3 regions of the Mesorhizobium sp. CA7 genome follow, and region 2 is predicted to be linked to each of the others. Evidence: riboswitches for the same ligand, from Rfam matches in the RefSeq annotation. Region 2 holds a riboswitch; each other region holds the start of a gene.
The links. A riboswitch is a leader RNA that binds a small molecule or an ion and turns the genes downstream of it on or off. The one in region 2 is predicted to bind cobalamin.

Region 1 (9,875 bases), on a different contig from region 2:
GACGAGGTTGGGGCGGCCTCCACCAATCCCCGGCGTTTGCGCTGATTTCACGGAAATGAACGGAAAATCTTGCACCAAGAGGCGGTTGGCCAGCCAATCGGACCGGCCACAGGTGGCACTCTCCATCCGGGTTGACAGGTCAGACGCACCGTCCTAATTTTCGCGTTAGTGGCTACTAACGCGAAATACTGGACTGCGCTCGGCGATCAGACGCGACGCACGATCTTCGAACTGCTGGTCGACCGACCCAGTTCGGTCAGCGGGCTCGCCAATGCGCTGCCCGTGACGCGGCCGGCCGTCTCCCAGCATCTGAAGGTGCTCAAGGATGCCGGGCTGGTGGCCGATACGCGCTCCGGCAAGGAGCGCATTTACCGGATCGATCCGGACGGGCTCGCGGCGTTTCGCGCGGGGATCGACCAGTTCTGGGTGAAGACGCTTGCGGCCTACAAGCTGGCCGTCGAGCAACCGACAAAGGACGAGACATGATCAAGCAACCGGCACCTGCTCCCGTTAGGCATTCCGTCGTCGTCGAGGCTCCGATCGCGCGCGCCTTCAAAGTGTTCACCGAGGATTTCGGCAACTTCAAGCCACGCGAGCACAATCTGCTTGCCGTCCCGATCGCGGAAACGATCTTCGAGCCGCGCGTCGGCGGCCACGTCTACGACCGCGGCGTCGATGGCTCAGAGTGCCGCTTCGCCCGCGTGCTGGCCTACGATCCGCCGAACCGACTGCTTCTGAGCTGGGACATCAGCCCGCGCTGGCAGATCGAAACCGACCTCGCCAGGACGAGCGAGTGGGAGGTCCGCTTCACGGCCGAGGCGGAAAACCGGACCCGGGTCGAGATCGAGCACCGCCATATCGAACGGCATGGCCAAGGCTGGGAAGGCGTACGCAGCGGGGTCGACGGCGATCAGGGTTGGCCGCTCTACCTGCAGCGGTTCCAGGCGCTTTTTTCCCGGGCGGCCTGACAGCACCTCCTTGGGGCATGGCCCCCACGGTGGCGATCGGAGGAGCACTGGAAACAATGGAAGCCTATTGGTTGAGCACCCTCGGCGTGCTTGCGCTCTGCCTCCTCTCGGTCGCGCTGGCGATCTACTCAGGCTCGTCCAAGGGTTTTGCAGGCAAGCTTTCAGGGCCGGTGATCCCGGCGGACGACGACAACTGTCTTTACCGCATCGATCGCGTCCACATGAACTCGGTCGAGGCGCTCGGGCCCTTCGTCGTGCCCGTGTTGCTGGCGATGATGGTTGGCGTCGAGCCGGTGACGCTCGCCGTGCTCGTCTGGGTTCACTTGGCGCTACGTCTCGTCCACATGATCATCTACCTGCGCGGCGGAAATGCCGCCAAGGGCGGCAGCGTCAGGACGATCCTCTATGTCTCCGGAGCGGTGGTCACGCTTGTCCTCGTCCTCGTGACGGGCTGGGCAGCGCTTCGCTGAGCAGCGCTCGCTTTTCGCTCCGTCGGCGGAACCCTCGCCCCGATCAGAGGTTCATCCCTGTACAACCACAGGAGATGCGCCATGGACCACACCAGCCACGTAAGACTGACCAGTGCCGAGCTGACGCCCGACATCCTCGAAGGCGCCACCATCTACGGCCCGGATGACGAGAAGATCGGCTCGGTCGACCACCTGCACGGCAGCCAGGTCGTCATCGATGTCGGCGGCTTTCTCGGCATCGGCGCCAAGCCGGTGGCTGTCACTGCCAGCCAACTCGATTTCATGCGCGACGAGGACGGCGACGTGCATGCCGTCACGAGTTGGACGAAGGACCAGCTGAAAGCAATGCCGGAGCATCGCGACTGAACAGGGACGCTTCGCGACTGTGAATCAATCAAGAGAATTCGGCCCGGCAATTGCCGGGCCGGTTTTTTTGCGCGGCGCGGTATTCGTTTATCGCCTGACGAGCGTCACGCGGATTGCTTCGCGTCACAAATGTGTGGCGGGTTCCCTCTGGAGCGGGCGAGAAAGCCCGGGACAGGTCGGCGATTTCGTGGAGCGATGAACCGCTTCAAGGATCAGCGGCGCATGCTCGCAAGCAGGCAAATACACAGCCCCGCGTTGAGCGTTGCCGCGAGCCCCAGCGTGGCCAGGACAAGATTGGCGCCGCCCGTGCCAAGAAGCACCGCTCCAACGGACGGAGCCGCCGCCTGGACGATGAGGCTGGGCGTCGCGAGCTTGCCCATCAGCACCGCGTATTGCTGCGGGTCGAACAGCACCAGCGGCAGCGCGCCGCGCGCGATCGTATGGATGCCGTTACCCGCGCCATAAAGGATCAAGGCGAGAGCAACAAAAGTCTGGCTCGTCAGGAGCAGCCAGATTCCGGCGGCAAGCAGCGTTACGGATGTCAGCATCGTCCAGATCGGATGTTGCCGGTTGCGGCCGATCAACAGCTCCGCCACTCTAGCGCCGACTTGTGAAGGGCCGACCAGCGCGCCAAGTCCGACGGCGGCTGCCAGGCTCGCGCCGCGCAATTGCAGCAGCGTCAGCAGATGGACGGAGAGCATGGACGCGACCAGTGCGGCCAAGGTCTGAATGGAGGCCAGCAGAATGAAGCGCGCCCGCGCTCTGCCGGTGGCCGATGCCTCTTTCGACCTGTCTTTGACCGGCACAGGCGCGGCGGCCGGAGGCGACGGTATTATCCACAGATGGAGCGGCAAGCAGATTGCCAAATGGATCGCGGCATAGGCAAGGCAGGCGGTGCGCCAGCCGCCATGCTCGACAAGGAAGGCGCTGATCGGCCAGCAAATGGTGCTGGCAAAGCCGCCGAAAAACGTCAGGTTGGTGATGGCGCCGCGCGCGCTCTGTCCATAGAGGCGGCCGAGTGTGGCGAAGCCGGCATCGTAGAGGCCGCTCGACATGCCCAAGCCCATGAGCAGCCATGCAGCCAGATAAAGAGGATAGTCGGTCGCCGTCGCCAACAGCAAATGCGCAGCAGCCAGCAGCAACGAGCTGGCGGCAAGCACCGGCCGCCCACCGTGGCGCTGGATCAGCCGCCCGGTGACGGGGGACACCAGCCCGGCAAGCAGGAGCCCGCAGGATAGCCCGGCAACGACCGAGGCGAACGACCAACCGGTATCTCTAGCAATCGGCGCGGCAAGCACCGCGGGCAGGTAGTAGGATGATCCCCAGGCGAGAATCTGCGTGATGCCAAGAGCCGTAACGAGGACGCGGCGGTTGTGTGCGATGGGCGCGGTGGCTTCCAATCAGGCTTGCCCTGGCGGATAGGCGACCTTCTCGCCATCCTCCTTGACGAACTCCCGCACCGGATTGTCGAGCAGCGGCAGCACCGCTTCCGACGGCCTGCACAGTTTTGTCCCTTTCGGCGTCTCGACGATGGGCCGGTTGATAAGGATCGGATGGGCGAGCATGAAATCGATCAGCTCATCGTCGCTCCATTTCGGATCGGCGAGGCCGAGTTCGGCGTAAGGCGTGCCCTTCTCCCGCAACAACTCGCGCGCAGAAATCCCCATCGCGGCGATCAGTTCGAGCAGCCTTTCGCGGCCCGGCGGCGTCTTGAGGTATTCGATCACGACAGGGTCTTCGCCGCTGGCGCGGATCATGGCGAGCGTGTTGCGGGAGGTGCCGCAGTCGGGGTTGTGATAGATCGTGACCGTCATGGCTCTGCTTTCAAGGGTTGTGGAATGGCCGCGGGCCGCAGCAGCCAGCCGATCAACGCGAGCGCGATCAGGGCACCGAGCAATTCGGCGACGACGAAGCCGGGCAGATCGAGCGGCCTGATGCCGGAAAAAGTGTTGGTGAGTGAGCGCGCCACGGCGACGGCGGGATTGGCGAAGGAAGTGGATGCCGTGAACCAATAGGCCGCTGTGATATAGAGCCCGACCAGCCACGGCACGGCCCGCCGCTCGAAGCGGAGGCCAGCGAGAATGACGGCGACAAGGCCGAATGTCGCGACCACTTCCGAGAACCATTGCGCCGGCCCGGCACGCAGTTTCGTCGCGACCTCCAGCGCCGGTAGGGCGAACATGAGATGCGCGGCGATCGTGCCGGCGATTCCGCCGACGACCTGCGCAATCAGATAGGCAAGGAGATCGCGAGCAGGCAGCGACCGGTTGAAACAAAACACCAGCGAAACGGCCGGATTGAGATGCGCGCCGGAGATCGGCCCGAGGATGGTGATCAGCACCACCAGCATGGCGCCGGTTGCTAGCGTGTTGCCAAGCAGCGCCAGCGCGGTGTCATGCGTCAGCGTCTCGGCCATGATGCCGGAGCCAACGACGGTCGCCACCAGCAGACCGGTGCCGAGGGCTTCAGCCGCGAACCGGCGCGGCAGATCGAAAGTGTTCATCGGTCGACCCTGGATTGGACAATGGGGAGTTGGGTAGCGGGCGTGACGGTCATTGCCGGCTCTTCTCGCCCGGCTGGCAGCAAGGTGCCGCAAGCGCCGACGCGCAGATTTCCGGCCGGCCCGAGCAGCAGTCCTCCATCAGGAAGCGGATCAATCCGGACAGCGCGTCGAACTCGGCGCTGTAGACGATCGAGCGGGCATCGCGCCGCGCCGTCACAAGACCGGCGCGCTCGAGTTCCTTGAGGTGGAAGCTGACATTGGACGGCGAGACCTCGACCTGCTCGGCGAGCGAGCCGGCGGCAATGCCTTCCGGGCCGGCAACGACCAGCAGCCGCAGCAGGCGCAGCCGTGTTTCCTGCGACAGCGCGCCAAAGGCGATCAGGGCTTGACGTTCATCCACGTTTCAACAATCCTTGAAATATTGAAATGAGGAATAGCCGACATGCTCTCTTCTGACAATCGGAAAAACATCGCTCCTATGGACCCCTCCGACCTGACCATCGGCGATCTGCTGGTGGCGCTGGCTGATTACAAGGACAAGCCGCTGGTTTTCCGCTACGGCGGGCGGCCGGTAAAGCCTGGCTACCATGTCACCGAGGTGAAGGCTGGACAGTTCGCGGCGCTGGATTGCGAAGCAAATCCGGAATCATGGTCGGAGATATTCGTCCAGCTGTGGGACGTGGACCAAGGCGGACCGGTCCATATGCCAGCCGGCAAGTTCGCCGCGATCATCCGCAAGGTTTCGGACCATGTCGCTCTCGATCAGGCGGCGAAGCTGACCTTCGAGGTCAGCGATGGCGTGCGCCCCATCGAACTGCACCGGGCAGCCCAGCCGAGCCTTGTTGGCGGGACGGTTGAGGTCGAGCTGTCGCCACGGCCGTCAAGCTGCAAGCCGCGCGACCGCTGGCTGGAAGAACAGAAGGCAGCGAGCGGGTGCGGAGGGAGTCGCTGCTGTTGAGCCCGCTAATGGTGACGCGCCGCCCTGATCAGAACCGGATCATGCCATTGGCCTGCAACAAATAGAGGCCAACGAGAACGATGGCGATCAGCGCCACCCAAACGGCTGTCTTGCTCATCCGCGCAATCCCTGTCGATCGGCGATAGTGAACGCGCGCGCCACGGTTGTGTTCCCGATATGTCGGGCTGCACATCGCCTAGGCAGGATCAAGTCACGAATTGCTGGACGATGCGCGTCCGTGCATAGTGGCGGCAATGGCGCCCGGTCGATGAAAATGGCTATGGATGACAAAGCGGACAATCCGGGCGTGGCGGTGTTTCCGCCGCTGCTCTTTCTCGTGGCGCTGATCGCGATGCTGGCGCTGCGCTATGTCTGGCCGCTGGCGATCGGCGGCCGCCCGCTGACCATCGTGCTCGGCATAGTGCTGGCAGCACTGGCGGTTGCGATCATCGCCTGGGGACGCTCGACGATGTTGCGCGGCGGCACCAATGTGAACCCGACGCTGCCGACCACCGCGATCATCACCGGCGGCCCGTTCGGCTTCACCCGCAACCCGCTCTATGTCGGCTTGATGGGACTGCTTCTCGGAATCGGGCTGCTCTTTGACAGCTGGTGGGCCGTCATCGCGACCATCGCGAGCTTCCCCGTCCTGCATTACGGCGTGGTGCTGCGCGAGGAGGCCTATCTGGAACGCAAGTTCGGCGAACCCTACCGCGCCTACAGGGCGAGCGTGCGCCGCTATTTTTGAGCATCAGTCCTTTGGCGCGTTGCTGTAGAGCGCCACGCCGACGCGGTCGTTGCGCCGCCACCGCACCAAAGCGCGATAGGCCGTATCGTCGGCCGGGACCTCGAGCAGAAAGCGGTCCGGAATCTCCACATCGGCACCGACGCGCAATTCCGCGCCCTGCTCGTGCTGATTTCTGACCGAGCAGCCGATCCTGACGCCGGCGGCGATGATCGTGGCTTCCTTGAGCACGAATTCGCGCGCATGAAGACGGCGTTCGATCTCGGGAAAATTGGCCATATCCGGCGGGCTCCTCAGGCAAGGTCCTCCTTGCCATGGGGCAGCACGATAGCAGCGAGGCGTTTCCGTTCCGTTAGCGATCACTGAAACAGTGGTGTGCCGGCTTGATATGCCGGCCGGGTTCACGGATGGAGCGTTCACGCCCGGGCGTTCAGCCGGCGACAGTGACGCCGCTCGCGCGCAGCACCCAGCGGCGGCCGTCGCTGCGGAACTCGGTGAGCGACAGCGGCTCGATGTCGATCTTCCAGACCGAGGAAAGCGGTGCGCCGAGCACATGAGTGATGGCGGCGCGGATCGGCACAGCATGCGTCACCGTGACGATGTGACCGCCCTCGCCGGCCAGCCGCTCCATCAGCGCAGCAGCCCGCCGGGCGACGTCGGCGAGCGATTCACCACCATGGGGCGCCGCGTCTGCGTCGGCGAACCAGGCCGCCATGCCTTCCGGATCCTCGGCCTGCACCTCCTCGAAACTTTTGCCGGCCCAGCGTGCGAAATCCTGCTCGGCAAGCAGCGGCTCGATCGCCGCGTCAAGGCCGAGCGCCTCGGCCGTCCGCCGCGCGGCCAGCGCCGGGCTTGTCCAGACACGGTCGGCCCGACGCAGCGAAGCGGCCAGCGCGTCCGCGCGATCGAGGGCGCGCGGCTCCGGCGGCTCGTCGTTCGGAAAGCGGCCCTTGCGCATCCCGGGCGTCGCTCCGCTTGCGATCATCGTCAGGCGGACAAGCATGAAAAACTCCGTGGCCCAGCGAAAAACAGGCCTCACGAAGCCGTGCCGCCATTACATGTCGTTGACAGGCGAACGAAGTACTGACAAGTGTCTTAATGCTATACGGGATTGGAAGCCGGTGCGAGTCCGGCACGGTCGCGCCACTGTGATCGGCACCAGCCGAAAGTCAGGCCTTATTCCGCAGCACTCGATCAACGGGACGCAGTATCCCAAGGGAGGTCAATATGTCCGACACCACCTTCGCCCCCAGCTACGGCCCGGTTGCGATTCCGGTCCGCGAGCTTCTGCCCTGGGCCATCCTCGGCGGGCTGCTTTTGATGCTGGCGATCTATTTCGTCGGCGCGGAAGAAGGCGCGACCTCGCTGATCCGCGGCACCTATTTGCACGAGTTCGTGCATGACGGCCGCCACCTGCTCGGCTTCCCCTGCCACTAAAGCGGTTCAGCATCGCTGAACCCCTTTCGATTCTGATCCAACGCAATTCCGGACGGAAAACCGCTGCGCACTTTTCCTGGAATTGCTAGGTTGGCTTAACGCAATTCCGGACGGAAAACCGCTACGCACTTTTCCTGGAATTGCTTGGAGGGATTAGTGACATGGTTGGAAAACTTTTGCTGCGCGGCATGCTTGTCGGGCTGGTCGCCGGGATTCTGGCGTTCGCCTTCGCCCGCGTCTATGGCGAGCCGCAGGTCGACAAGGCGATCGCCTTCGAGGAACAGCAGGCCCAGGCCGCCGGCGGGGCGCCGGAGCCCGAGATGGTCAGCCGCACCACGCAAGCCGGCATTGGCCTGGCAACCGGCGTGCTGATCTATGGCGCCGCGCTTGGCGGGCTGTTCTCGCTGGTCTTCGCCTACGCCTATGGCCGGCTGGGCTCGCTCGGACCGCGCGGCACCTCGGCGCTGATCGCGGCACTCGGCTTCCTGGCTGTGATCGTGGTCCCCGGCCTCAAATACCCGGCCAGCCCGCCGGCGGTGGGCAACGCCGAGACCATCGGCTACCGCACCGAGTTGTTCTTCATCATGATCGTCGTCTCGATCGCGGCTATGGTAGCGGCGGTCGGCCTGGCGCAGCGGCTGTGGAACCGACTCGGCGCCTGGAACGCCTCGATCGTAGCGGGTCTCGCCTTCCTCGTCGTCTTCGCTTTGGTGAAGGCGGCGCTGCCCGACATCAACGAGGTGCCGGAGAACTTCTCGGCGACCGTGCTGTGGCAATTCCGCGTCGCCTCGCTCGGCATCCAGCTGGTGCTGTGGACCGTCGTCGGGCTCGGCTTCGGCGCGGTTGCCGAACGCGTGGTCGCGGTGCGCGACCAGCGCAGCCCGGCACGCCGCTACGCCTGAAATCCGATGCGTTGGCCGCCACGGTTCTGCGCCCTGGCGGCCAAAGCGGCTCAACGGTCGGTACGACCGCAGAGCCACTTTGGTCTTTCGTTTTCTCGCAATTCCGGACGGAAAACCGCCGCACACTTTTCGTGGAATTGCTCGGTTGCGGCGCTGCTCGCATTTCTGGCCGCCACATCCGCGCAAGCGCATGGCGGATCCTCGGCCCCGCCCCCTCCCGGCATCCAGATCCCCAGCCTGACCCACGGCCAGATGGCCGTCATCGCGCGCTATCGCGGCGAGATCCTCGACCTCGCCCAGCGCCAGACCGCGACCGACCCGACCTTCCGGCGGCTCTACAATCACGGCAATCTGCAATTCACCTATTGCCTCTGGGGCTTGATGCCGGGCAGCCTCGGCGACGAGGAAAGCCCGTTCAACGAATGCAGCCACGCCTATCTCGCCGCCGCCAAGGCGCTGCTCGCCCATATGGCCACGATGCCCTCTACCGAACGCAACGCGAAGGCGCTGATCTCGGACATCGATGCCGAGATGGTGCGCAGCGGCGCGTCGTGGATCCTGTGCCAGTATAGCGGCGAGGCCTTCAGCACCGGCGCGGTCGTCGAGCCCAGATGGCGCGACATCTTCTTCCACTTGCCGAGCCTTGCGGTGATCCTCGCCACGGTGGCGGCGCTCGGCGCCGCTGCATGCTCGATTTTCCGTTCACGCGCTCCGCGAGCCGGCGCTGCTTAGAACGGGCCAGCGTTTCACGGAATCACCGAACCGCTCCCAGTCTTGCGTGCGATCGTTTTCAGGAAAGCCTGAACGCGCAACCATGTCAGCTCGGCTGCGGACGCATCGTAATCCGGCAACGCTTGATCGGTGTAGAAATGGCCGATCCCCGGATAGGTGAAAATTTCTGCCCTGACCTGGCAGCGCTTCGCCGACGCCGACCAGTCGGCAACTTGTTCTGGCTGAGCAAATGCATCTGGGTCGGCGACGTGGACCGCGACCGGGATGTGTCGGCGAACATTGCTGGGAATATCAGCAAGGCCATGCAGCAGCACAATGCCGGCGGCAGCGATTCTTTCTGACCAAACGGCACTGATCACGCCAGCTCCCATGGAATGGCCAGCGAGCACCGCGTCTGGAGAAGTCTGGAGGAGCGCCACCCTGGCGCGGTCGCAGATGGTTTCCCACCCAACATTGCTCATCAAGGCAAGCCCGTCGTCGACCGATGCCGCAGTCAGCCCTGCGTAGAGGTCCGGCATCACAACATCGTACCCCGCGCTTCGCATGCGCTCAGCAGCTTGATGCTCCACCGCCCGAAGGCCCAGCGCCGAGTGAAAGAGTACAATAGTAGCCATCCGCTTTCCCTCCGGCGTCGCCTGGCCGATCGCGTTGAGTTCGGGCAATGATCGTCTTTTATCCGGCTTATAGAATCCCCATCACCAGCCATGCCCTTTCCGAAGCCTTCGCCGTCACCGTATCATCCATGCGCGCGCTCGTGATGGTGACCTTTCGGTTCGGCCATGGCGAAGGGCAAA
Region 2 (9,875 bases):
CCTCCAGCGACTGGGTTGAGCCGCACCAGCAGCCCGTCGCCGGTCTGCATCGGCGCGCTTAGAGCAGGGCAAGCGCCACGGCGCGAAAACGCGTTCATGCCGCCACTCCACCTGCCTGGGCCTCGGCAATCAAGGCCGCGAGGTCGTCGTCGATGGAGTTGCGCAGCGGGTGCCACAGGCCGCGCCGACGGGCGGCGAGGAACCGTTCGGCGATGACCTTGGCAGCCGCCGGATTCTCGCGCAGCAGGAAGGCACGGACGTCCGGGTCGCCAACATAGGCGTCGTGAACGGCCTCGATCAGCGCCCCCGAAATGGCATGCGTGGTTTCGGCGAAGCCGACCAGACGGTCGACCGTTTCGGCGAATTCCGAGGCGCCGCGCGGGCCGTGGCGCATCTGGCCGGCAATGAAGCGCGGGTTGACGGCGCGGGCGCGGACCACGCGCGATACCGCTTCGCCGACCGAACGCGGCTTCGGCTTTTTCGGGTCGGTCGTGTCGAGCACGATCACGTCGGCATTGCGGCCGAGCGTGGCAAGGGCGGCCGAAAAGCCGCCGATGAAGGCGACGTCGGCCGAGCCTTCGAGGATGTCGCGGCCCGGATCGTCGCCGGTGTGGACGAGGAGATCGGCTTCGGCGATGCGGCCCTCGAAAGCGCCGGGCGCCGAGATCGCTTCGCCATCGCCGCCGCCATAGGCGTGCGAGGTGGCGTCGAGATAGGCACGGCCGATCTCTTCGCGCGCGTCCCATTCTCCGCGCGACAGCAAGTCCTCGACGCCGGCGCCATAGGTGCCGGGCGAGGTGCCGAAAATGCGCGGACTGATCTTCCCCTGAGCGCGCGTCGCTGCGGCGAGCGGGTTCTCGGTATCGTCCTCGTCGCGGCTGGCGACCGCGTTGGCAGCGGCGTCGATCAGCGCGATCTGGGTCGGGAACATGTCGCGGAACAGGCCGGAAATGCGCCAGGTGACGTCGACGCGCGGGCGACCGAGCGCTGCCGGCGGCAGCACCTCGATGCCAGTGACGCGGCCGGTGGCACCGTCCCATTGCGGCCGGCAGCCCATCAGCGCCAGACCTTGCGCGATCTCCTCGCCGCCGGTGCGCAACGAGGCGGAGCCCCAAAGGTCGATGACCAGCGAGCGCGGCCAGTCGCCATGGCTCTGCATATAGCTGCGCACCACTTCTTCCGCCGCCGCCTGGCCGAGGTCATAGGCGGTCGGCGTCGGCATGGTGCGCGGATCGGAGGTGAAGAGGTTGCGGCCGGTGGGGAGCACATCGGAGCGACCGCGCGCCGGGGCGCCGGCAGGGCCGGCCTTGATGTGACGGCCGTCGAGCGCGGCGAGGAGGGCTGCCTTTTCGGTTTCCGCGCTTTGCCGGCGCAGCGGATCGGTTTCGTGTTCCTGCGCGCGGCCATAGACGTGCAGCCCATCCTTGAAGGCGAAATCCTTGAGATCGCAAAGCCACGCGTCGATGCGGCGCAGCGCCTCGTCGGGTTGATCGGCCTTGGCCACGCCCGCTTCAGAAGCGAGGCCAGTCTTCTGCGCGGTCTCGACGATCAGCTTTGCAAGTTGGTCACGGCGGCGGCGGTCGAGGCCGTCGGCCTGCGCGTATTCGTCGACCAACCGCTCGAGTTTCTGTTGCGCCTCGTCTAGGCCGGCGCCGCTCAGCGGCGGCGGCAGATGGCCGAGGGTGACGGCCGAAATGCGGCGCTTGGCCTGCGCCGCCTCGCCCGGATTGGAGACGATGAAGGGATAGATGACGGGCAGCGATCCGGTGACGATCTCCGGGAAGCAGGTTCCGGAGAGGGCCACCGTCTTGCCCGGCAGCCATTCGAGCGTGCCATGCGCGCCGACATGGATGATGGCATGCACGCCGAGCGATTTTTGCAGCCACAGGCCGAAGGCGATCAGCTCGTGGCGCGGGGGCAGCGTCGGGTCGTGATAGTCGGCGCGGCGGTCGGCCGAGCGGCCGCGGTCGGGGGCCAGCGCCACGGTGACGTTGCCGAAGGTCGCGGCGCGGAAGGGGAAGGTTGTTTCACCCGCTAGCTGCCAAGGCTGGCGTTCTGTCGCGCCCCCCTCTGTCCTGCCGGACATCTCCCCCTCTAGGGGGGAGATTGGCAGTTCGGGCGCCGGCGCTCCACCTACAACACTGCCGATTGGCGAAAGCGGTAGTGACAGGGCAATCTCCCCCCCTGAGGGGGAGATGTCCGGCAGGACAGAGGGGGGTGCCTCGCGCGAACCTATCCCCTTTGCCTTGCCCCATGTCGCCTCAACTGAAGCTCGCGCTTCCCTCGGCAGTTCCGCTGAAAAGGCAACGTAATCCGTCAACGTAAGGCCAAGCCCACCCACCTCCAACGCATCCAGCAACGCGCGCGGCGATTGCGGAATCCCCTCAACCGCATAGCCCTGTTCCTTCAGGTCATGCAGCATGGCGAGCACGCTTGAAGGCACATCCAGCCCAACGGCGTAACCGGTTCGCCCTGGCGCGCCCGGATAATCAGGGATCAGGATCGCGAGCTTGCGCTTGGCCCGCTCGGTCCGCTGCAGGCGTATAAACGCCGCGATCCGCTTGGCCACCTGCGCGATGCGGTCCGGCTCGGGCCGGTTGGCGAAGGCGCGGAAGGCGAGCGCCGGATCGGTCTCGACCTCGCCCTTGAACGAGACCGCGCCGGCCAGGATGCGGCCGTCGAGCTCGGGCAGCACCACATGCATGGCAAGGTCGGCAGGAGCCAGGCCGCGCTGGTTCTTTTGCCATACCTCGCGCCTGGTGGTGGCGACGATGACCTGGAACACCGGTACGCCCGCGCGGTCGAACAGGGTTTCGGCGCCGGGTTCCGCGCCGGAGGCGAAGGCGGTGGCGGTGACGATGGCGGCGGGGTTCAGGGAGGTGAGGGCGGTTTCGACGAAGGCCAGGGATGCCGCGTCTTTGAGGCTGGACACGAAGATCGGCACGGGGGTGAGCCCTTGCAGCTTCAACGCTTCCACGAGAACGTCGATCGGTGCCACGTCGGCGGCAAGCAGCATCGAGCGGTAGAAGAGGACGGGGATGACCGGGGCGCTGAAGTTGGTCGCGTCGAGTTCTGTCGCCCCCCCCTCTGTCCTGCCGGACATCTCCCCCTCAAGGGGGGAGATTGCTCTGTGGTCGACGGTTTCGCCAACTGTAGATGTTTCAGCTAGCTCGATATTTGACGAAGCAGAGATAGAGCCGGCTTGGGTGACAGCTGATCTCCCCCCTTGAGGGGGAGATGTCCGGCAGGACAGAGGGGGGGGCGAAGGATCGCCGACGCTCGACAGGACTGGCTTTTCGACAACTCCCAGCCCAGGCTGATAAAATCCCGCCTTCGGCACGCTGACCGGCTCGGCCACGGCCGCATCCGACCCGGCAAGCCTTGCCAGCCTTTGCACCAGCGCGCGCATATTGGCCGGGCCGCCTTCGCGGAAATAGCCGAGCAGGGCGTTGAGCTCGGCGCGCGGCAGGGTCGAGCCTTCGACCAGCCGCAGGTCCTCGTCATGGCTTTCGCCGGGCAGCAATGCCAGCTTGATGCCGCGTTCGCGCGCCAGGGCGGCGAGCTGGTCACAGCCGTAGCGCCACCAGTCATAGCCGCCGAGGATGCGGACGAGGATGACCCTGGCGTGGCGGGCGACGCTGTCGATCCACAGGTCCACCGACATCGGGTGGCGAAGGTCGCGCAGCGCCGCAAGCCGCATGGACGGCAGCCGCGCCGCATCCGTCTTCCAGGCCGTGGCCAGGCCGGCGAGATCGCTGTCGGTGAAGGACAGCGCCACCACATCCGCAGGCGTCTGCCTGAGGTCCATCGGCTCGGCGAGATCGTCGAGCGAAGCGGATGTGGTGGCGAGGATGTGCATTGTGGTCGGATTGCCTCAGCCGGCGAGGATACGCTCGATTGCCGGACGGTTCAGCCCCTTGAGGCCGATGACGACGAGCCGCGAGCGGCGGTCGTCCTCGGCCGTCCAGGCGCGGTCGTAATAGTGGTTGACGCGCGGGCCGACAGCCTGCAGCAGGAGCCGCATCGGCTTGCCGCCGACCTCGACGAAACCTTTGACGCGCAGCACATTTTCCTGCTCGGCGGCAAGGGCGACGCGCTTGGCCAGCTCGTCGGGATTGGCGATCGACGGGATGTCGAGGACGAAGGAATCAAAATCGTCGTGCTCGTGATCGAGCTCGTCGTCGTGATGGGTCTTGCGGTTCTCGATGTCGTCCTCCACCGCAAGACCAAGGCCGAGCAGCACCGAGGGATCGACCTTGCCCTGCGACGTCGGCACGACCTTGACCGCACGCGCGACATGCTCGCCGATGACGGCGTTGGCACGGGCGGAGCCCGCCGCATCCATCAGGTCGCTCTTCGACAGGATGATCAGGTCGGCGCAGGCGATCTGGTCCTCGAATACCTCCTCGACCGGATCGTCATGGTCGAGGGAATCGTCCGCCGCACGCTGCGCCTGCAGCGCGTCCATGTCGGAAGCGACGCGGCCGTCGGCCAGAGCGGGGCCGTCGACCACGGCGACGACGCCGTCGACGGTGACGCGGCTCTTCACGGTCGGCCATTGGAAGGCTTGCACCAAGGGCTTCGGCAGAGCGAGACCGGAGGTTTCGATCAGGATGTGGTCGACCTTGGGGTTGAGCGACAGGATCTGGTCGAGCGCCGGCACGAAATCGTCGGCGACGGTGCAGCAGATGCAGCCATTGGCGAGCTCAACAATGTTTTCTTCCGGACAAGAGTCGATGCCGCAGCCTTTCAGGATCTCGCCGTCGATGCCGACATCGCCGAACTCGTTGACGATGATCGCCAGCCGCTTGCCCTTGGCGTTCTCGATCAGGTTGCGGATCAACGTGGTCTTGCCGGCGCCGAGGAAGCCGGTGACGACGGTGCAGGGAACACGGGAAACGGATGCGTTCATGGTCGGTCCTTCAGCATGTCGAGGGGAGGGATGCGGGCAACCAGGCCGCGCTTGAGAGAATCGGGCCGGCCGCGCCAGGGGATGAGGCCATCGGTCGAGGTGGCGAAGAGCTTTGCGCCGGCGACGAGATCGGCGCCGCTGGTCGTGTTCAGATCGCCGAAGACGTAGCTCCAGCAGCCGTCGCGCAGCAGCGCGGCGCTTAGCCGGCGCTTGCAGTTGCCGAGGCATTCGACGGTACGGATGTCGATCTTTTCGCCGCAAGCAGCCCGACGCGTGTCTTCGGCAAGCAGCGCGCCGGCGCGCGGATGCGCATCCGACCCGGTCTCGTCGCGGCAGGATGAGCAGACGATGACGGTGGCGCCAGCCAAAGCATCGGGCTCGGACGGAATGTCCGCGCTGTTTGCCGGGAAACTGCCGTTGCGATCCAAAACCATGCTCCTTGCCCGGAAAACCCGCCGGGCATTCGGATACTTAAAGTCTCAGACGGCAGGTCTCCTGGCTCGCGGGTCGTCACCCTGAATGCCGCCTTCCCGGGAACATCCCAGTGGTTTTCGGCAGAGGCTCGTCGCTTACAGTTGCGGGGACAGCCGCGGATTTGGGCTTTCGGCCCGCACCGCATTCCCTCTTGGCTCCTCCCTTTGCCGGGAGAAGACCGTCTGGGTCAGGATTTAGAGGGTTCAGGGGGCTGGAGTCAACGACTGGCTTAGTACCAGCCTTTTGGCGGCTTTATGGGTTTGAGGTATGGACCCACAAGTTTGCGAGGCGGTGAGGCCACGGGCGCCATACTTAACGAACAGCCGTGCTGGCAAACCGGTTCCCACATCAAGACGAAGCGATTGGCGTCGAACTTCGGCTCATGAACTATTATATAGCGCTGCCCTACCGGCAATAAGCCACAGGCGCCTGCGATCTGCTTGTCGATCGTTCCAAACTCCAACCACCGCAGAAGAAGCGCCGTCACTTCTTTTGGCTGCATACCGGGTGCAATGTGGCCGCCACAGAAAATGACTGGACGCGTGACCTCTACCCATTCCTCTCGGTAAGCACCTGTCGCATATGATGGCGACGCTAAGGTCAGGTAGGCCAAGACCAGACATATCGAGCGCCTGAAAACCATCGCAACCGATCCTAACCACAGTTGGGATGTTCTATTTTTGTTCACTCTCCCTGTCAACGCGCAGCTACGACACCGCGATGTCGGCCAGCGCCGGCCCGAGGTCGCCGGCCGGCGTCACCTCGATCGCCTCCAGGCCAAGCCAGCCTTGCATCTGCTTCAACTCGTCGAAGAGCTGTGCGGCCGTTTCGGCGGGGGCCTCGGCTTCGGCATAGGCGGCATGGACGCGCAGCACGCTGGCTGGGCGGTCGGCCCTCAGGTCGACGCGGGCGACGATGCGGTCGCCGAGCAGGAAAGGCAGCACATAATAGCCATATTGGCGCTTTTCCGCCGGCGTGTAGATCTCGATGCGGTAGTGGAAATCGAAGAGTTTCTCCGTCCTGGTGCGTTCGAAGACGACGGGATCGAAGGGGGCGAGCAGGGCGCGCGCTTCTATCCGGCGCGGGAAACGGGCGTCCTTGTGGAGATAGGCGGTCTTGTCCCAACCTTCGACCTTCACCGGCAGCAATTCGCCGGCTTCGACCAGGTCCTCGATACGATCCTTCGTGTCGCCCGGCGCGAGACGAAAATAGTCGCGAAGGTCGCCATAGGTGGCGATGCCATGGGCGCGGGCGGAAATGCGCAGCAATTCGCGATGCGCGTCCTCGACCGAGGGTACGGGCAGGTCGAGGACCGCCTGCGGCAAAACGCGCTCGGGCAGGTCGTAATAGCGTTCAAAGCCGCGGCGGTAGGCGGTGGTGATGCGCCCGGCCCAGAACAGCCATTCGAAAGCGTGCTTGGCCTCGCTCCAGCCCCACCAGCCGCCATTGCCCTTGTGGCCTTCGATATCGGAGGCGGCGATCGGACCGCGATCGGCGACCTCTCTATATATCTCATCGATCATTTCCTTGCGCTCACGGCCCCATTTCGCCAGGCCGAGATACATCTCGTCGCCCTGCTCGGCGCGCTCCATGCGCCAGCGCATCAAAGGGTAGGTCTCGACGGGCAGGAACGACGCCTCATGCGCCCAGTATTCGAACACGGCGCGCTTGCGGGTGACTGCGGCATTGTCGAGCAGCGTAAGCGGGTAGGGGCCGAGGCGCGAATAGAGCGGCATGTAATGCGCGCGCACCACCGCGCTCACGGAATCGATCTGCAGAAGGCCGGTTCGCGAAAGTACCCGCGCAAGGTGGCGGCGATCCGGAACACCACTGGGCCTAGGGTCGTTGAACCCTTGCGCGCCGAGCGCGACGCGCCTCGCCATGGCCAGCGAAATCTTGTCCTTCATCAGGTGTCCTTGCCCCGATCGTCCGTTGGATTTTTAGCCGGTGATTCCTGTCATGCTAGCAGGCAAATGGCGGTAGATATGTCAGGAGAGAAAACTGGAGTAAAAACTGAAGGAAATCAAACAGGAGCGGATCGGACCAGTTTCTTCCGATAAGGCGTCCAGAGCCGCGATTTGAACAACGTTTGACTTGCGTCACCGAAACCGCTGCGCTAACCCTCGCCGCGTTGCAGCATGGGCCCCTTAAAACGGTTCAGCGGTTAATCTGTCACGCTTCCGCATTAGAGTTCGTTGCTGTAATCAAAATGAACTGCCCCCGCCGAAGGAAAGTCGCCGCATGAGCGCACTCCTAAGTTCGTACCTGCCTATCGTGCTGTTCATCGCCGTGGCGATGATCGTCGGTCTGGCGCTCATCATCGCTCCGTTCCTTGTGGCCTACCGCAATCCCGACCCGGAAAAGCTTTCCGCCTATGAATGCGGGTTCAACTCGTTCGACGACGCCCGCATGAAGTTCGACATCCGCTTCTACCTGGTGTCGATCCTGTTCATCATCTTCGATCTCGAGGTCGCCTTCCTGTTCCCGTGGGCGGTGTCCTTCTCGAAGCTTGGCATGCTCGGCTTCTGGTCGATGATGGTGTTCCTGGCGGTGTTGACCATCGGCTTTGCCTATGAATGGAAAAAAGGAGCGCTGGAATGGGATTGAACGACAGTTCAGGCACCCTCGTCGCGCCGAAGCCCAAGGGCATCATCGACCCCAACACCGGCAGGCCGGTGGGGGAGGACGATCCCTTCTTCCTCGAAATCAACAATGAGCTGGCCGACAAGGGTTTTCTCGTCACCTCGACCGAGGCGCTGATCACCTGGGCGCGCAGCGGCTCGCTGATGTTCATGACCTTCGGCCTCGCCTGCTGCGCGGTCGAGATGATCCACACCTCGATGCCGCGCTATGACTCGGAGCGTTTCGGCGTCGCGCCGCGCGCGTCGCCGCGCCAGTCCGACATTATGATCGTCGCCGGCACGCTGACCAACAAGATGGCGCCGGCGCTGCGCAAGGTCTACGATCAGATGCCGGAGCCGCGCTACGTCATCTCGATGGGCTCCTGCGCCAATGGCGGCGGCTACTATCACTATTCCTATTCGGTGGTGCGCGGCTGCGACCGCGTCGTGCCGGTCGACATTTATGTGCCCGGCTGCCCGCCGAGCGCGGAGGCGCTGCTCTACGGCATTCTCCTTCTGCAGAAGAAGATCCGCCGCACCGGCACGATCGAACGGTGAGCCGATGACCCTGGCGTTGAACGAACTCTCCATCTATCTCGGCGAGAAGCTCTCCGGCCGCATCGGCGAAGCCGTGCTTGCCTATGGTGAGCTCACGGTTTCAGTTGAACCGGGCAACCTGATCGAGGTCGCGACCTTCCTGCGCGACGATCCGCGCTGCCAGTTCATCTCGATCATCGATGTCTGCGGAGCGGACTACCCGTCGCGCGCCAGGCGCTTCGACGTCGTCTATCACCTATTGTCGCCGAAGCAGAATGTCCGCATCAGGCTCAAGGTCCAGGCCGACGAGGAGACGCTGGTGCCGTCGCTGACCGGCGTCTATCCGGGTGCCGACTGGTTCGAGCGCGAGACCTACGACCTTTACGGCGTGCTGTTCTCGGGCCATCCGGACCTGCGCCGCATTCTCACCGACTATGGTTTCGAGGGGCATCCGCTGCGCAAGGATTTCCCGCTGACCGGTTTCGTCGAGGTGCGCTACGACGACGAGGCCAAGCGGGTGATCTACGAGCCGGTGGAATTGAAGCAGGAATTCAGAAATTTCGACTTCTTGAGCCCGTGGGAAGGAACGGATTACGTCCTTCCCGGGGATGAGAAGGCGAAACAGTAGGGCGACCCATGGCTGAAACCTCCGTCCGCAACTTCAACATCAACTTCGGCCCGCAGCATCCTGCGGCGCATGGCGTTTTGCGCCTGGTGCTGGAGCTGGACGGCGAGGTGGTCGACCGCGTCGATCCGCACATCGGTCTGCTGCATCGCGGCACCGAGAAGCTGATCGAGGCCAAGACCTATCTGCAGGCCGTGCCTTATCTCGACCGGCTCGATTATTGCGCGCCGATGAACCAGGAGCATGCCTTTGCGCTCGCGGCCGAGCGCCTGCTCGGCATCGAGGTGCCGAAGCGCGGTCAGCTGATCCGCGTGCTCTATTCCGAGATGGGCCGCATCATGTCGCACATCTTGAATGTGACGACGCAGGCCATGGACGTCGGCGCGCTGACGCCGCCGCTGTGGGGCTTCGTCGAGCGCGAAAAGCTGATGGTGTTCTATGAGCGCGCTAGCGGTTCGCGCATGCATGCGGCTTATTTCCGGCCGGGCGGCGTGCACCAGGACCTGCCGCAGAAGCTCGTCGAGGACATCGGCAAGTGGATCGACCCGTTCCTGAAGTCGATCGACGATCTCGACGCGCTCTTGACCGGTAACCGCATCTTCAAGCAGCGCAATGTCGATATCGGCACGGTGTCGCTGGCCGACGCCTGGGCCTGGGGCTTTTCTGGCGTGATGGTGCGCGGCTCGGGCGCCGCCTGGGACCTGCG
Region 3 (9,875 bases), on a different contig from region 2:
GATCGCCCGCCAGTATCGGCCGGGCCATGCCGACTACACCTACGACGTCAAATACGGCCTGCGCGATCACCGCGGCGGCGGCCGCTCCTCGGCGCGTGAGACGGCAGCGCGGGTGGCGGCGGGCGCCCTGGCGCGCAGGATAGTGCCCGGCATGGTGGTGCGCGGCGCGCTGGTCTCGATGGGCGAGAAATCCATCGATCGCGCCAACTGGAACTGGAATTTCGTCGGCGACGCCGAGAACCCGTTCTTCACTCCGGATCCGGCCTCGGTCCCGGTCTTCACCGCCTATCTCGACGGCATCCGCAAGGCCGGCTCCTCGGTCGGCGCGGTGATCGAGATCGTTGCCGACGGCGTGCCGGCCGGCCTCGGCGCGCCGATCTACGCCAAGCTCGACCAGGACATCGCGTCCGGCCTGATGTCGATCAACGCCGTCAAGGGCGTCGAGATCGGCAATGGTTTCGAGGCCGCCCGCATCACCGGCGAACAGAATGCCGACGAGATGCGCATGGGCAATGACGGCAAGCCGGTGTTTCTGTCCAACAATGCCGGCGGCATACTGGGCGGCATTTCGACCGGCCAGGCGATCGTTGCCCGCTTCGCCGTCAAGCCGACCTCCTCGATCCTGACCCCGCGCCAGTCGATCGACAAGGATGGCAAGGATGTCGAGGTGATGACCAAGGGCCGCCACGACCCGTGCGTCGGCATCCGCGCCGTGCCGATCGGCGAAGCCATGGTTGCCTGCGCGATCGCGGATCATTATCTGCGGCACAGAGGACAGACAGGGAGGGAGTAGGGGAGTAGGGCAGTAGACCGCCCGACACAGCCGTTTTCTTTCTTCTACTGCCTACTGCCTACTGCCTACTGCCTAATTCCTGCGAGCGAAGCGAGCGCCGATGCCTTACGACCAGAAGAAGATCGTCGAAGCGATCCGTGCCTTCGAGCGCGGCGAGATCGTCGTCGTCATGGACGATGACGGGCGCGAGAACGAGGGCGACCTGATCGTTGCCGCCGTCCATTGCACGCCGGAGAAGATGGCCTTCATCGTCCGCAACACCTCCGGCATCGTCTGCACGCCGATGCTGCGCGAGGACGCGAGGCGGCTGAACCTCGCGCCGATGGTGGCGGACAATGATTCCGCCCACACCACCGCCTTCACCGTCAGCGTCGATTTCAAGCACGGCACGACAACCGGCATTTCCGCCGACGACCGCACGCTCACCGTGCGCAACCTTGCCAACGGCAATGTCGGCCCATCGGATTTCGTGCGCCCCGGCCACATCTTCCCGCTGATCGCGCGCGAAGGCGGCGTCTTGATGCGCTCCGGCCATACGGAGGCCGCAGTCGATCTCTGCAAGCTCGCCGGCCTGCCGCCGGTCGGCGTCATTTCCGAACTGGTCAATGACGACGGCACGGTCAAGCGCGGGCCGCAAGTCCAGGCCTTCGCCGAGGAACATGGGCTGAAGCAGGTCTCGGTCGCCGACCTCATCGCCTATCGCCAGCGCAAGGAGACGCTGGTCGAACGCGTCGCCTGCTCCGACATCGACACGCCCGGCGGCAAGGCGCAGGCCTTCACCTACACGCTGCCTTGGGATTCCATGCACCATCTCGCGGTCGTCTTCGGCGACATCCGCGATGGCGAGGAGGTGCCGGTACGGCTGCATTCGGAAGATGTCGTCACCGACGTCTTCGGTACCAGCCATCGCCTCGACGGCATCATGAAGGCGATGGGCGAGCGCAGGCGCGGTGTCATCGTCTATCTGCGTGAAGGCTCGGTCGGCGTCGCCCATCAGGAGCGCAAGCGGCCCGCGAGCGGCGACCGCGAGGACCACGAGGAAGCCCGCCGCCGCGAGAACGAATGGCGCGAGATCGGCCTTGGCGCCCAGATTCTCAGGGACCTGGGCATCTCCTCGATCAACCTGATCGCCTCGCGCGAGCGCCACTATGTCGGTCTTGAAGGATTTGGCATCCATATCGCCAAGACCGAGATTCTGTAGTCTGTCGGAGGGTTGACGAACCGGAGGCCGTACGGCAGCCCGCCGGCCTTGCTGACGGACCGGAGTCTCCGTGACGGAGGCGATTGGCCGGAGCTCCGGAACTTCGTCATCCACGGGCGAAGCAAGGAGCGAAGCGACGCGCGCAGACCCGAGGATCCATTCCGTGACCTCGAAGCGCCGCGACGGTTCAGAATTCTGCTCCGCTGCGCTCTATGATCAAGGTCACGGAATGGATCCTCGGGTCTGCGCTCCGCTTCGCGTCGCTCCGCCCGTGGATGACGAAGTCGCGGAGGCTCCGGCCAACCGCCAACGTCCGCGATAATGATCGGACGGCCGAATAACCGTCACTCCGCCGCGACGACCGCCTCGCCCCTATCCGCCTCGCAATCGTCCGTCGCCAGCCGGCATTGGCCGGCGAGCACGGTGGCCAGCGCGATGGCGCCGGCCGCGACCGAAACCCAGAACCCGTTCTGCGGGCCGAAAGTGTCGACCATCCAGCCGGCGGCGAAGGAACCCAGCGCCATGCCGATGCCGATGCCGGTCGTCACCCAGGTGACGCCTTCGGTCAGCATCGCCGGCGGCACGTGGCGCTCGATCAGGCCGAAGGCGGTGATGAAGGTCGGCGAGATCGCGACGCCGCTGACGAACACCGCCAGCGCCAGAGTCGGCACCGTGTCAACGAAGAGGAGCGGCAAGGTGGTGAGCGCGATCACGGTGACCGCGACCGCCAATTGCCGCTGCAGCGGCGCCTTGAGGCTGAGCGCGCCGACGATGATGCCCAGCACGAAGGATCCCAGCGCATAGACGCCGATGACGAGGCTCGCCGCCTCAGGTTGGCCAAGCTCTTTGGTGATCGCCACCGTCGTCACTTCCGTCGTGGCGAAGGTCGCGCCGACGAAGATCAGTGCGAAGGTGATGATCTGCACCGGCCGCAGCCGGATCGCCGAGCCGGCCGCGCCATGTTCGGCCGGGCGGACCGGCGGCTCGGACGAGCGCTGCAGCAGGAATGCCGCCGAGCCGAGCGCAAGCAGCAATGTGCTGACCACCATGCCGGCTTCCGGGAACAGCGCGGCGCTCAAGCCCACCGACAGCGAGGCGCCGGCGACATAGACCAGTTCGTCGGCGGCCGATTCGAAGGCGAACGCCGTGTTGAGCTCCGGCCGGTCGCGGAAGATCTCGGTCCAGCGCGCCCGGACCAGCGCCGGGATGCTGGGCATGGCGGCGGCAAGTAGCGCCGAGCTGAACAACGTCCAGATAGGCCAGTGCTGGTTGGCCGCGACGATCAATGTCGCGAAGGAAAGCACCGAGACGAGCGTCATGGGTGCTGCGATCGCCGTCTGGCCACGTCGGTCCACCAGCCGCGACACTTGCGGCGACAGGAAAGCATTGACCAGCGCATAGGTCGCCGAGACGGCGCCGGCCAGCCAGTATTCGCCATGTGTCTGCGACAGCATCGCCACGATGCCGATCGGGGCCATGGCGATCGGCAAGCGCGCGATGAAAGCCGCCGCGGCGAAGCCTTTCGTGCCGGGAGCCCGAAAGATGTCCGAATAAGGATTTCGCATGATCCTGCTCCTCGACAACGGTGCATACTAAAATTACATACGCTGCGTATGACTGTGAAATAGTTCATACGCCACGTATGTCAATTGGCATACGAGGCGTATGTGAGTAGGGCCAGAACCATGCACAGACCGCGCAAGGAGATGATCGCCGAGACGCGCGCCAAGCTGATCGCAGCCGCTCGCCATGCTTTCGGCACGATCGGCTATGCCGAGGCCTCGATGGACGATTTCACCGCGTCGGCCGGCCTCACGCGCGGCGCGCTCTACCATCATTTCGGCGACAAGAAGGGGCTGCTGCAGGCGGTGATCGCCGAGATCGACGGCGAAATGGCTGTGCGGGTGAACGAGGTGGCTTCGAAAGCGCCGACCCGCTGGCAGCATTTCGTCGACGAATGCACCACCTATATCGAGATGGCGCTGGAGCCGGAAATCCAGCGCATCATGTTCCGCGACGGCCCGGCGGTGCTCGGCGACCCGGCGCAGTGGCCGAATGCCAGCGCCTGCACCGCCTCGATGACCAACCATCTGACCAGGCTGCAGGAAGAGGGCGAGGTCGTTCCGGAGCTTGATCCCGAGACGACCTCACGGCTGATCAATGGCGCCAGCAGCCAGGCCGCGCAGCGCATCGCCAATTCGACGGACCCCGAGGCGACCTCGAAAAAAGCGATCACGGCCTTCAAGCAGTTGCTCGAAGGCTTGCGAAAGAAGCCTTGACGGCACGCTCGGGTAATCAAGCCACCGGCTTATGCACCGGTTTCGGGCCGGCGCAACCCTGCCGCGATTGACAATCGCCGGGGCGAGCGCATCCTCCACCGCCAACTCTGAAGGTGAGGGGAGTCGGGGCCATGTGGGACTTCAGCATCGCCAGATCCGTGTCGATCATGATGCGGACATGGCCGTTCATCGTCTTTCGCATGATCGTCTATTTTGGCATCACGGTCGCCTACATCATGGCGACCGGTACGGGCGCCAGCGTCGGCTACGGCGTCGGCCACATCTCCACCGATCCCGACGGCCCGATGTCCTTCGCGCTGTGGGGTGGCGTGGTCGGCTTCGGCGTTGTCTCGATCGCCGTCTACTGGATACGCGAATACATCCTCTATGTGTTGAAAGCGGGCCATATCGCCGTCATGGTGCATCTGATCGACGGCCAAGATGTCCCCGACGGCCAGGGCCAGATCGCCTACGCGAAGGAAGTGGTCACCCAGCGTTTTGCCGAGGCCAACATCCTTTTCGTCGTCGACCAGCTGGTCAAGGGCGCCATCCGAGCCATCACCGGCCTGATCGGCGGCATCGCCGCCTTCCTGCCCATTCCGGGCCTGAGCGGCATCGTCAGCTTCATCAACACGGTGATCCGCCTGTCGCTGACCTATGTCGACGAGATCATCCTCGGCTACAACATCCGCATCAATTCGAGCTCGCCTTTCGAGACGGCAAGGCAAGGCGTCGTGCTCTACGCGCAGAACGGCAGGCACATGGTCAAGAACGCCGTCTGGTTGGCGGCGATCATGTGGGGCGTGTCCTTCGTCATCTTCCTGTTGATGCTGGCGCCCGCGGCCGCCATTCTGTGGGTCATGCCGGGCCAGCTTGCCGGCTGGGCCTTCGTGCTGGCCATCGTCTTCGCCTGGGCCTTCAAGGCAGCCTTCATCGAGCCCTTCGCCATCGCCTCGCTGATGCAGGTCTATTTCGAAGCCATCGAAGGCCAGGCGCCCAATCCCGAATGGGACCGCCGGCTCGCCGAGACCTCGTCCAAATTCAGGGAACTGCGCGACAAGGCGCTGGGCTCTTTCGGCGGCGGCTCGCGCTGGGATACGCCGAGGGCCGCCTGATCACGGCTTTGATGCGCTGCCGAGCTTTGCGATTGCCGATTTAAGCGGCGCCTCGCCGGCGCCGCGAAACGTCTCGCTCATGACCAGTTCGGGCAGCGGCAGGCGCTTGCCCCAGCCATGCGCCTCGAGGTCCGGCTTCGGCGCGAAGGCCGAGACGCGGCCGACGCACAGATAGGCGATCGGCGTGACATGCTCCGGGATCGCGAGAAGCCGCTTCAGTGCCTCGGTCTCGATGATGCTTACCCAGCCGACGCCGACACCTTCGGCCCGTGCCGCCAGCCAGAAATTCTGCACCGCGCAGACGGTGCTGTAGAGATCCATCTCCGGATTGTGCCAACGTCCGAGCGGCGAGTCCTTCGACCGCTGCCGGTCGCAGGTGATGCACAGGTTGAGCGCGCTTTCGCAGATGCCTTCGAGCTTCAGTTTCCTGTAGAGCGCCTGCCGCTCCGCTTCGATCGCCGGCAGCTCCTGCTCGCGCGCGGCGAGGAACAGGTCGCGCACTTGTCTGCGCCGCTCGGCGTCGCGGATGACGATGAAATTCCACGGCTGCATATAGCCGACCGACGGGGCGTGATGCGCGGCGGTGATGAGCCGCGCCAGCACATTGTCATCGAGATCGTCGTGGACGAAATGGCTGCGCACGTCGCGCCTGGTGAACATGGCCCGGTAGACCGCGTCGCGCGCCAATTGGTCAAAGTCGTCGCCGCTCGCGGCGATCGCTGCTGCCGTCATCGCTTTTCCCCTTGCGACAAGCAGTCCGCCGCCTGACCAAGCGGAAAACCATGTCTGCCGGGCCGGTCTTCTGGCTCGGGATCGTCCCGCATCCGGCGCCTTCCCGTCTTCGACAGTGGCGTTTGCCGGCGCGGTCCCCCTTACAGTGTTGGGCACGCCACGGAGTTCAACCGTGTTCCCGATTCTCCCGCGTCGCGGGCACCTGGCAGCGATGCGACCTTACAGCGAAGCTTGGGCCGCGCCAATGGCGTTAGCGACACGGCAAGACGCGATTTCCCCAGCCATTCGGCCTGCCAAACATGGTCATTCGGCCGCCAGGTCCCTAGATTAGGCGCCATGGCCACCCGTCTCTATACGCACCCGATCTTCCTCGAACACCTCACGCCGCCCGGCCATCCCGAGCGGCCCGACCGCCTGCGTGCCATCGAGCGCGTGCTCGACGACGAGGCGTTTTCGGCGCTCGACCGCGTCAAGGCGCCGGAAGGCGACGAGAAAACGATCTTCTATGCGCACCCGGAGGATTTCGTCGAGCGCGTGCGCGGGGCGATCCCTGAGAGCGGGATCGTGTCGATCGACGCCGACACCAGCGCCAGCCCGAAAAGCTGGCAGGCCGTGATCACCGCGATCGGCGGTGCCAACGCGGCGGTAGACGACGTCTTCGAGGGCCGTGCGGCAAACGTCTTCGTCGCCGCCCGTCCGCCCGGCCATCATGCCGAAAAGACTACGGCGATGGGCTTTTGCCTGTTCAACACGGCGGCGATCGCCGCCCGTTACGCGCAGAAGAAGCACCAGGCCGAGCGTGTCGCCATCGTCGACTGGGACGTTCATCACGGCAATGGCACGCAGGACATCTTCTGGGACGACCCATCGGTGCTCTATTGCTCGACGCACCAGATGCCGCTTTACCCGGGCACCGGCGCGAAGAACGAGACCGGCGCCGGCAACATCGTCAACGCGCCGCTGGCGCCGCAGACGGGGAGCGATCTCTTCCGCGACGCCTTCCTGTCGCGCGTGCTGCCCTCGATCGACGCGTTCGCGCCAGACCTGATCATCATTTCCGCGGGCTTCGATGCGCACCATCGCGACCCGTTGGCCGAGATCAACCTGACCGAGGACGATTTCGATTGGGCGACCGGCCAGTTGATGGAGCGCGCCGGGCGCCATAGCTCCAACAGGCTCGTCAGCCTGTTGGAAGGCGGCTACGATCTGCAGGGACTGGCATTTTCAGTCGCCGCCCATGTCGGGCGGCTGATGAAGGGATAGAGTATGGCATTGGAAGGCAATGAGGACGTCAAGGCGATGAGCTTCGAACAGGCGCTCGACGCGTTGGAGAAGATCGTCGATGATCTTGAGCGCGGCGACGTCCCGCTCGACCAGTCGATCAAGATCTATGAGCGCGGCGAGGCGCTGAAGGCGCATTGCGACCGGCTGCTGAAAGCGGCCGAGGACAAGGTCGAGAAGATCAGGCTGTCGCGCGACGGCAAGCCGGTGGGAACTGAACCGCTGGACGCCGACTGAGGTGTTGATATTCAGGTGAGGCCGGCCTGCAAATGGCAACTTCCTGCGCTTCCGGTGCTCACGTACTTCAAGTACGCTCCGCTCCGGTTCTCGGAAACCACCATTTTCGGCTCGGCCTGACCTGAATCTCAACACCTCAGCGGATGATCTCAGACCGGGTAAGGGCAGAGAAAGCAGGTAAGGAGTTCAAGCCATGTGCCGCAACATCAAGACCTTGGCCAATTTCGAGCCGCCGGCGACCAATGACGAAGTGCATGACGCAGCGCTGCAATTCGTGCGCAAGCTTAGCGGCTCGACCAAGCCGTCCAAGCGCAACGAGCATGCCTTCTACCATGCCGTCGAGGCGATCGCGGCTGTCGCGCGCGAATTGATCGATTCGCTCGAAACCAATCAGGAACCGCGCAACCGCGAGGAAGAAGCTGCCAAGGCGAAGGCCAGGTCGGCGCTGCGTTTCGCCTGAGGATCCGACATGAGCTTCTTTCCGGGAAACGATCCCGAACCCGGCGATGCCTTCGCCTGCGACCAGATCGAGCTGATGGTCGTTCCGAACGCCAAGGACATTGGCGGCTTCGAGGTGCGCCGCGCTTTGCCGACGGCAAAGCGCCGCCTGGTCGGGCCGTTCATCTTCTTCGACCGCATGGGCCCTGCGGTCCTGCGCGCCGGTCATGCGCTCGACGTGCGCCCGCATCCGCATATCGGGCTTTCCACCGTCACCTACCTGTTCGACGGCAGGATCAGGCATCGGGACTCGCTCGGCACCGAAATGGTGATCGCGCCGGGCGACGTGAATCTGATGACAGCCGGGCGCGGCATCGTTCATTCAGAGCGCACGCCACAGGAATTGCGCGGCGCGCCGATGTCGGTCTCCGGCCTGCAGACCTGGCTGGCGCTGCCCGACGGCAAGGAGGAGATTGCCCCGGTGTTCGCGAACACGTCGGTGGCCCGCTTGCCGCAGATCGATGCCGAGGGTGTCAGCGGCCGCGTCGTCATTGGCGCGTTCTCAGGCCTGCGCTCGCCCGTGGCGACCGCTTCCGACACGCTCTACGCCGATCTCAGGCTGGCCGCCGGTGCCAGCGTGAAGATTCCGGCCGATGCCGAGGAGCGCGCCATCTACACGCTGGAGGGCGATGTCTCGATCGCCGGCGATGTTTTCCCGGCCGAGCGGCTCCTGGTGTTCAAGCCGGGCGAGGAGATCGTGGTCTCTTCCGAGCGCGGTGCGCATTTCATACTGTTCGGCGGCGCTTCGCTGGGCTCCAAGCGCTACATCTGGTGGAATTTCGTCTCGTCCTCCAAGGAACGCATCGAGCAGGCCAAGCAGGAATGGAAGACGGGCCGCTTCGATATCGTTCCCGGCGATGAGGAAGAGTTTATTCCGCTGCCCGAGAACTAAGGTGTGTTGATATTCAGGTGAGGCCGGCCTGCAAATGCCGGTTTCCTGCGCTTCCGGTGCTCACGTACTTTGAGTACGCTCCGCTCCGGTTCTCGGAATCCATCATTTTCGGCGCGGCCTAACCTGAATCTCAATACACCTTGCAGCGTAGCACGCGTCACTGGCGCGCATTTACATTCGCCCGCCGGCGGACTATTCCCGCGCATGATTATGGCGCAATCTGCTGATAGCGCCGTGTTCGATCGATTGACGCAGGACGCGCCCGAGTGAAGCCAGACACGCCGCTGCTCGACAAGGTCCGCATTCCGGCGGATTTGCGGACGCTTGATGAGAGCGCGCTGCCGCAGCTTGCCGCGGAACTCCGCGCCGAGCTCATCGACGCCGTGTCGCAGACCGGCGGCCATCTCGGCGCCGGCCTCGGCGTCGTCGAACTGACGGTTGCGCTTCATTACGTCTTCAACACGCCGCAGGATCGGCTGATCTGGGACGTCGGCCACCAGGCCTATCCGCACAAGATCCTGACTGGCCGCCGCGACCGCATCCGCACGCTGCGCCAGGAAGGCGGCCTTTCCGGTTTCACCCGGCGCGCGGAGAGCGAATACGACCCGTTCGGCGCCGCGCATTCCTCGACCTCGATTTCGGCCGGTCTCGGCATGGCTATGGCGCGCGACCTGTCGGGCGGCCGCAACAATGTCATTTCCGTCATCGGCGACGGCTCGATGTCGGCCGGCATGGCCTTCGAGGCGCTGAACAATGCCGGCGCGCTCGACGCCCGGCTGATTGTCATCCTCAACGACAACGACATGTCGATCGCGCCGCCGACCGGCGCCATGAGCGCCTATTTGGC

Region 1: another riboswitch for cobalamin. It lies ahead of LB552_RS22790 (CbtB domain-containing protein); the one in region 2 lies ahead of LB552_RS03725 (DUF1636 family protein).
Region 3: another riboswitch for cobalamin. It lies ahead of bluB (5,6-dimethylbenzimidazole synthase); the one in region 2 lies ahead of LB552_RS03725 (DUF1636 family protein).

Annotation. Positions count from the first base shown of each region.
Region 1 is NZ_JAIUHH010000016.1:5,992-15,866, forward strand. It holds gene LB552_RS22730 (ArsR/SmtB family transcription factor) at 169-486, shown strand; gene LB552_RS22735 (SRPBCC family protein) at 483-968, shown strand; gene LB552_RS22740 (MAPEG family protein) at 1,025-1,438, shown strand; gene LB552_RS22745 (photosystem reaction center subunit H) at 1,520-1,804, shown strand; gene LB552_RS22750 (MFS transporter) at 2,017-3,204, opposite strand; gene arsC (arsenate reductase (glutaredoxin)) at 3,205-3,618, opposite strand; gene LB552_RS22760 (aquaporin) at 3,615-4,307, opposite strand; gene LB552_RS22765 (ArsR/SmtB family transcription factor) at 4,357-4,707, opposite strand; gene LB552_RS22770 (DUF6428 family protein) at 4,750-5,265, shown strand; gene LB552_RS22775 (methyltransferase family protein) at 5,546-6,013, shown strand; gene LB552_RS22780 (PilZ domain-containing protein) at 6,017-6,289, opposite strand; gene LB552_RS22785 (histidine phosphatase family protein) at 6,441-7,013, opposite strand; adenosylcobalamin (AdoCbl) riboswitch at 7,097-7,246, shown strand; gene LB552_RS22790 (CbtB domain-containing protein) at 7,238-7,447, shown strand; gene LB552_RS22795 (CbtA family protein) at 7,609-8,349, shown strand; gene LB552_RS22800 (hypothetical protein) at 8,602-9,081, shown strand; gene LB552_RS22805 (dienelactone hydrolase family protein) at 9,096-9,743, opposite strand; gene LB552_RS22810 (cation diffusion facilitator family transporter) at 9,818-9,875, opposite strand, start outside.
Region 2 is NZ_JAIUHH010000001.1:769,718-779,592, reverse strand. It holds gene cobG (precorrin-3B synthase) at 1-98, opposite strand, end outside; gene LB552_RS03735 (cobaltochelatase subunit CobN) at 95-3,859, opposite strand; gene cobW (cobalamin biosynthesis protein CobW) at 3,875-4,912, opposite strand; gene LB552_RS03725 (DUF1636 family protein) at 4,909-5,340, opposite strand; cobalamin riboswitch at 5,380-5,584, opposite strand; gene LB552_RS03720 (winged helix-turn-helix domain-containing protein) at 6,094-7,293, opposite strand; gene LB552_RS03715 (NADH-quinone oxidoreductase subunit A) at 7,628-7,993, shown strand; gene LB552_RS03710 (NuoB/complex I 20 kDa subunit family protein) at 7,984-8,565, shown strand; gene LB552_RS03705 (NADH-quinone oxidoreductase subunit C) at 8,570-9,172, shown strand; gene LB552_RS03700 (NADH-quinone oxidoreductase subunit D) at 9,181-9,875, shown strand, end outside.
Region 3 is NZ_JAIUHH010000004.1:147,315-157,189, reverse strand. It holds gene aroC (chorismate synthase) at 1-793, shown strand, start outside; gene ribB (3,4-dihydroxy-2-butanone-4-phosphate synthase) at 894-1,994, shown strand; gene LB552_RS10815 (MFS transporter) at 2,339-3,559, opposite strand; gene LB552_RS10810 (TetR/AcrR family transcriptional regulator) at 3,680-4,273, shown strand; gene LB552_RS10805 (hypothetical protein) at 4,405-5,388, shown strand; gene bluB (5,6-dimethylbenzimidazole synthase) at 5,389-6,120, opposite strand; cobalamin riboswitch at 6,163-6,341, opposite strand; gene LB552_RS10795 (histone deacetylase family protein) at 6,457-7,383, shown strand; gene LB552_RS10790 (exodeoxyribonuclease VII small subunit) at 7,387-7,638, shown strand; gene LB552_RS10785 (DUF2277 domain-containing protein) at 7,832-8,098, shown strand; gene LB552_RS10780 (pirin family protein) at 8,108-9,028, shown strand; gene dxs (1-deoxy-D-xylulose-5-phosphate synthase) at 9,295-9,875, shown strand, end outside.